DNA from 2 places in the Geomonas terrae genome. Region 1 is predicted to be linked to the other one. Evidence: riboswitches for the same ligand, from Rfam matches in the RefSeq annotation. Region 1 holds a riboswitch; the other holds the start of a gene.
The links. A riboswitch is a leader RNA that binds a small molecule or an ion and turns the genes downstream of it on or off. The one in region 1 is predicted to bind S-adenosylmethionine.
Positions count from the first base shown of each region.

Region 2: another riboswitch for S-adenosylmethionine. It lies ahead of E4633_RS08010 (trans-sulfuration enzyme family protein); the one in region 1 lies ahead of metX (homoserine O-acetyltransferase MetX).

Region 1 is NZ_SRSC01000001.1:496,708-500,107, forward strand. Features, by position in the region: gene pabB (aminodeoxychorismate synthase component I) at 1-272, shown strand, start outside; gene E4633_RS02165 (NAD(P)-dependent oxidoreductase) at 372-1,235, shown strand; gene E4633_RS20490 (hypothetical protein) at 1,232-1,402, shown strand; SAM riboswitch class I at 1,490-1,589, shown strand; gene metX (homoserine O-acetyltransferase MetX) at 1,690-2,793, shown strand; gene E4633_RS02175 (acetate kinase) at 2,864-3,400, opposite strand, start outside.
Region 2 is NZ_SRSC01000002.1:159,192-162,591, forward strand. Features, by position in the region: gene E4633_RS08005 (trans-sulfuration enzyme family protein) at 1-289, opposite strand, end outside; gene E4633_RS08010 (trans-sulfuration enzyme family protein) at 301-1,434, opposite strand; SAM riboswitch class I at 1,503-1,609, opposite strand; gene E4633_RS08015 (MucR family transcriptional regulator) at 2,063-2,569, shown strand; gene E4633_RS08020 (DHA2 family efflux MFS transporter permease subunit) at 2,660-3,400, opposite strand, start outside.

The DNA.
Region 1 (3,400 bases):
CCGGGCGAAGCGGGGTGCAAGAGGTGATCTTTCTCAACGAACGGGACGAGATCACCGAGGGGACCTACAGCAACGTCGTCGCGCGGATCGACGGCCGCGACTACACCCCTTCGCTGTCGTGCGGGCTTCTCCCGGGAACCCTGCGCGAGGAGTTGCTGGCGCGCGGGGAGATCAAGGAGAAGATCCTGAAGCGGGAGGACCTCGAGCGGGCCGAGGCGGTTTATCTGGTAAACTCGGTGCGCAAGTGGCGCAAGGCGACGCTGGTACCGTGAGTCGTCCACGTCTCCTCTCCCTCCGGGAGAGGAGAACTAGCGGGAAATGATCGTCAATCTGCTTTTTCAACTAAACCGCACCATAAAGGAGGCAACACTATGGAAACATACGGTTTTCTGGGGCTAGGCATCATGGGAAGCGCCATGGCCAAAAACCTCATCAAGGCGGGCTTCAAGGTGAAGGTCTGGAACCGCTCTCCGGACAAGTGCGAGGAACTGGCCGCACTGGGAGCCGAGGTCGCGGCGACGGCAGCCGAGGTCGCCTCTTCCTGCACCATCACCATTGCCATGCTGGCCGACCCGGCCGCGGCGTACGAGGTCTGCTTCGGTCCGCAGGGAGTGCTGGAAGGGGTCGGCGCCGGGCGAGGCTACGTGGACATGTCCACCGTTGACGCCGGCACTGCCAAAGAGATCGCCGCGGCGGTGACCGCCAAGGGGGGAAGGTTCCTCGAAGCCCCGGTCTCCGGGAGCAAGAAGCCGGCCGAGGACGGCACCCTGATCATCCTGGCCGCCGGAGACCGCGGCCTCTTCGACCAGACCATGCCGCTCTTCGAGAAGATGGGGAAAAAGAGCCTCTTTCTCGGCGAGGTGGGGCACGGCGCGGAGATGAAGCTCATCGTCAACATGGTCATGGGTGGGATGATGACCATCTTCTGCGAGGGGATGGCGCTCGCCGACAAGGCCGGACTCGACAGCGCCGACCTGCTCGACGTACTCGACTCGGGCGCTCTGGCGAACCCGATGTTCAAGCTGAAGGGCGGACAGATGACCGGCGGCAACTTCGCCCCCGCCTTCCCGCTCAAGCACATGCAAAAAGACATGCGGCTTGCCGTCGCCTTGGGCGACGCGCTCGGGCAGCCGCTCTTCACCGCGGCAGCTGCCAATGAGAACTTCAAACGGGCCAAGGCCGCTGGTTTTGCCGATGAGGACTTCTGCGCGGTCTACAAGGCCATCAAGTCATGAAGAAGTTTCTCTCGACTGCAGCGGTGACGCTCCTTACCAGTGCGTTTCTCGATCCGCTGATCCAGTCCGGCCTGGACAAGCCGGTCCCCTGGCTCAGGGACTTCGGCATGGCGCTAGCCGGTGCGGCGTGCTTCTACATCCTGGTGAAATACCGTAACGACCTGTAACCGTGCTCGTGAACCTGGAGCTCAGTTTGCCGTTGACAAATAGCGACGGCTCCCTTATCCTGCACCCCAAAATTGAATAGAAAGACCTGCTTATCTAGAGTGGTGGAGGGAAAGGCCCTGCGAAGCCACAGCAACCGGTCCAAACGGGCGACAGGTGCTAAATCCTGCCGAAAGGCGAAGATGAGAAAGGCGCTTTTGAGCTATTGTCACACCCGAAAAGCCCCTTCTCACCTCGAGACGGGGCTTTTTTCGTGCCGCTTGCCGGCACCCGAGAGTACGAGAGAGACATGTCCTACGGCATCGTGACAGAACAGATCACCACCTTCGACACCGAGCTGCGCCTGGAAAGCGGCCGCATCCTCGGGCCGATCGATATCGCGTACGAGACCTACGGCACCCTGAACGAGGACCGCTCCAACGCCATCCTGGTCACCCACGCCTGGACCGGGAGCGCGCACTTGGCCGGGCGCTACAGCGAGGACGAGAAGCGAGGGGGGTGGTGGGACGACATAGTGGGACCCGGATGCCTGCTCGACACCGACCGCTACTTCGTCATCTGTTCCAACGTGATCGGCTCCTGCTTCGGCTCCACCGGTCCCACCTCGATCAACCCGAAGACCGGCAAGCGCTACAACCTCGCCTTCCCGGTGATCACCGTGCGCGACATGGTGAAGGCGCAGACCTTGCTCATCGACCGGCTCGGGATCAAGAAGCTCTTCTGCGTGTTAGGCGGGAGCATGGGAGGGATGCAGGCACTCGAGTGGGCGACCCAGTATCCGGACCGCATCGCCTCCGCTGTGGTGCTCGCCACCACGCCGAGGCCGTCGGCGCAGGCCATCTCGCTGAACGCCGTCGCGCGCTGGGCCATCTTCAACGACCCTACCTGGAAGAAGGGGGAGTACCGTAAGAACCCCAAGGACGGCTTGGCGCTCGCTCGCGGTATCGGTCACATCACCTTCCTCTCCGACGAGTCGATGACCGCGAAGTTCGGGCGCCGCTTCTCGGCCCGCGACGGCCAGTTCGACTTCTTCGGACAATTCGAGGTGGAGCGTTACCTAAACTACAACGGCTATAACTTCGTGGACCGCTTCGACGCCAACTCGTTCCTCTACCTCGCCAAGGCGCTCGACCTGTACGACGTCGCCGCCGGCTGCGAGTCGATGGAGGAGGCCTTCGCGCCGGTCTCGGCCCCGATGCAGTTCTTCGCCTTCACCTCCGACTGGCTTTACCCTCCCGCGCAGACCGAAGAGATGGTCGACACGCTGAATAAGCTGGGTAAAAAGGCGGAGTACCACCTGATCACCTCGGCCTACGGCCACGACGCCTTCCTCCTCGAACACCAGACCTTCACGCCGATGGTGCGGCAGTTCCTGGAAGGGATCAAACCGTAGGAGGCAGCAAAAAGGGCGGAGACCTGCATGGTCATCCGCCCTTTGTCGTTTCTTTTCCTTTGTTACGCCGCTACTGCCAGCCCATGATGGCGGCCACGTCCTCGTTGAGCACCATATCCTCGCCGCTCGGAATCGCGAACACCTTGACGCCCGAGTCCTCCGCGCTGATCAGCATCTCCCGATCGCCCTTGAGCGCTTCCTCGTCCTTTTTCAGGTCGACCTTGATGTCGAAGTGCTCCATCCCGCTCAGCGCCATGCCGCGCACCGGCCAGTCCTCCCAATCCTCACCGTAGGTGAAGACGATGGCATCGGGCTTGCCGGTGACGGCGATGTAGGCCCCGAGGTATTTGCGCAGACGGTAGGTCTCCATGTCGAGGGCGAGCTGGCAACGGGCGTCGCCGACCACCGCCTCGTCCACGACGGTCCGGCGGCTAACGCGACGCCCCACGATGCCAGCAAGCCCGCTCTTCTGGTTCAGGAACAGGTCGAGCTCGGTCGCCGAGACCCCCGCTTCGTTCACCATGAACGGGATGATACCGGCATCGATGTCGCCGCAGCGGGTCCCCATCATGACACCCTCCAGCGGGGTAAGCCCCATGCTGGTGTC
Region 2 (3,400 bases), on a different contig from region 1:
CGTCCTCGCACACGACGAGGTGGTCCCCCGGGGCGAAGAGGAGGATGGTGGATGCGATGGCCGCCATTCCCGAGGCGAAGGCAAGCCCGGTGGCACCCTTCTCGAGTCCCGCGACCGCTTCTTCCAGCGCCTCCCTGGTCGGGTTGCCGGATCGTGCGTAGTCGTAGCGGCCGAAATGATCCATCGACTGCTGGGCGAAGGTGGAGGTGTGGTAGATGGGGTGGCTCACCGAGCCGTGCTGGGGATCGATGGGGTCGCCGCCGTGGATCAGTTCGGTTGCGAATTTCATGCGTGCTCTCCTTATGCGAATGCCTGCGCCAGGTCGGCGATCAGGTCGTCCTTGTCTTCTATGCCTACCGAAAGCCGCAGCAGCAGGTCGTTGATGCCGAGGCGCTGCAGCGTCTCCGGCTCGATATCCGCGTGGGTCTGCACCTTCGGGAAGGTGATCAGGCTCTCGACGCCGCCGAGGCTTTCCGCGAAGGAGATGAGCCGTGTCTTCATAAGCAGCCGCTCGACGAGTTCTGGACGGGCCACCTCGAAGGCGATCATCGCACCGAAACCGGTGCACTGGCGCTGCATGAGGTCGTGGCCGGGATGTTCCGGCAGCCCCGGGTAATAGACCCGCCCGACGCCTGGGTGCTCCTTCAGCCACAAGGCGAGGGCGAGCGCGTTCTCCTGCTGGCGCTCCATCCGGATGGTGAGCGTCTTGATGCCGCGTATGGTGAGCCAGGAATCCTGGGGGCCGAGCACCGCGCCCGCGCCGTTTTGGTGGAAGTACACCTTTTCGGCGAGGGCGGCGTCCTTCACGGCGACGAGGCCGCACACCGTGTCGTTGTGGCCGGAGAGGTACTTGCTACCCGAGTAGACCGTGATGTCGGCGCCGAGATCGAGACAACGCACAAGGTACGGCGTCAGGAAGGTGTTGTCGACGATGCAGAGCATCCCCTTTTCCTTGCAGAGCGCCGCGAGCGCCGCCACGTCGGCCACCTTTAGAAGCGGGTTGGTGAGCGACTCGACGAAGAGGGCACGCGTGTTGGGGCGGATCGCCTGCCTGACCAGCTCGACGTCGCTCGTGTCGACGTAGCTGAAGCTCAGGCCGAACTGCTGGAACAGTTTTTCGAAGAGCCGGTAGCTCCCGCCGTAGAGGTCCTCGGTGACCACAAGGTGATCGCCGCGCTCGAAAAGGAACATGAGGCTCGTGATGGCCGCCATGCCGGAGGCGTAGGCAAAACCGCGGCTGCCCCCTTCCAGGCGCGCCATTCCCTCTTCGAGGGCCTGGCGGGTGGGGTTACCCGAGCGGCTGTAGTCGTAGCCGGTGCTCTGTCCAAGGCCTGGATGGCGGAAGGTCGCCGTCTGGTAAATCGGAACCGTTACCGCGCCGGTTCTCGTCTCGCGCTCCAGGCCGATCTGTGCTGCAGTTGTCGCGATGTTCATGTCTGCCTCCAATGCAAAAAGTCCCCTTCCGGGGGTGGAAGGGGACTTCGTTGGTATCGGTCCGCACTTCCTTATCTTCCGGAACGTTTCGTTCCGCAGGATTTGGCACCTTCCCCCCTGAGGGGAGGTTGCCGCGATGTCATAGGGCCAGTCCCTCGATCGCTCTGGATAAGTCATGCTATTCGGTTGTAAGGGGTCAATCCTTGAATACTAGTGAGATACTAATACAAGAGTGGTGCAGTTCTGTCAACGCTAAAAGTCTACTTCTTGACTAAAGTAAAAGTTATTTGCGGCCAATGTTTCCCTCGCACGCGACTGGGATGGCTGTGCATGTGCGTTGCGAAGTCATAGCGTTACCGGTGTGATGCCTTGTGGTGGCTTCCAGTCCTGTTTCATGGGCATCTTGCGGATGCACGCCAGTCTTTGTGGCAGCAATGTTTTGAGTTTGTGAATTCCTCTTTGGTCACAGCACTGGCAGATAAAACAAACCGCTGTCATTGGGCATCAAGTGCTGCTTCAGTCTCTTAGCTAAAGACGCTCTGTAATATAATTGAAAATACCAATTTGACAATGCAAAGAAACCTGCCACTATAATGCCAGCAAGTAATGATCAATGGAGGGAAAATAAATGGCCACTTTGGTAGAGATCGCGGCACAGATCGTAGCTTCGCATGCGTCGAGTACTCCCATGACCTCGGATCAGCTTATATTCGAAATCAGCAAAGTGCACAACGCGCTCAAAAACCTTGAAGCGGGTGAACCAGTCGAGGGATTAGAGGAAGCGAAGCCTTCCGTTTCTGTGAAGGATGCATTCAAGAAGGGCGAAGTCGTTTGCATGCTGTGTGGCAAGGGCGGTTTCAAGACGCTGGCGCGACATCTCAATACCGCCCACGGCATGAAACCGGGAGAGTACAAGAAGCAGTTCGGCATCCCGGGCAAGCAGCCGCTCGCCGCCAAGAACTATTCCGAGGCGCGCCGCAAGATGGCCCTCGATCGCGGTCTTGCCGACAACCTCGCCAAGGCCCGCGGTGTACGCATGGCCAACATCGAGGCAAAGAAATCGACCCCGGTGAAGCCCAGGGCAGCCAAGGCGTCCAAGGCCCCGAAAGAGACGGCCAAAGCGAAGACCGCCTGAGGTTCGTCACAGGTTCATGTGAAAATGGCCGCCCCGTTACGGGCGGCCATTTTTTTTGTCCTGAAGTATGGGTCGCAAACGCCTTTGTGGTTAATGCACCGCCCCCGGCGGCAGGTGTTTCACGGGTTTCTTCAGAAGCAGCAATAGCGGGATGATCACCACGAAGGCGATGCCTACGATGAAGAAGATCCTGTTGTAGGAGAGCATGTAGGCTTGCCGCGAGATCTTGCCGTAGATGATGGCAAGCGCGCCCTGTTCGGCGGCGACCGGTCCCAGGCCGCGCCCCATCATGGCCTGTTTGAGTACCGCGATCTGGGACTGCGCGAGCGGGTTGTACGGGGTCACGTGGGCTACCAGGCTGGTCTGGTAGAACTGGCCGTAACGCGCGAGGAGCGTGGCGGCGATGGCGATCCCGACGCTGCCGCCGATGTTGCGCAACAGGCTGAAGATGCCGGTCGCGTTTCCCATCTCCTCCCTCGTTATGGTGGCGAGGGTGACCGTGGTCAGCGGGACGAAGATCATGGCAAGCCCCACGCCCAGCACGACGCGCGGCCATACGAAGTCGCGGTAGGCTGCCTCCAGCGTGAAACCCTGCATCATGTGCATCGAGTAGGCGGCGATGATGAGGCCGACAAAGACGACCTTCCTGCCGTCGTAGCGCTGGATGATCGCACCGACGAAGGGCATGCAGATGAGCGTCGCGACACCCCCCGGGGCGAGCACCATGCCGGCCATGGTCGCGTTGTACCCCATGAGGGTCTGCAGGAACATCGGTATGAGCATGATCGAGCTGTAAAGGCAGAAACCCACCGCGAACATGATCAGGTTCCC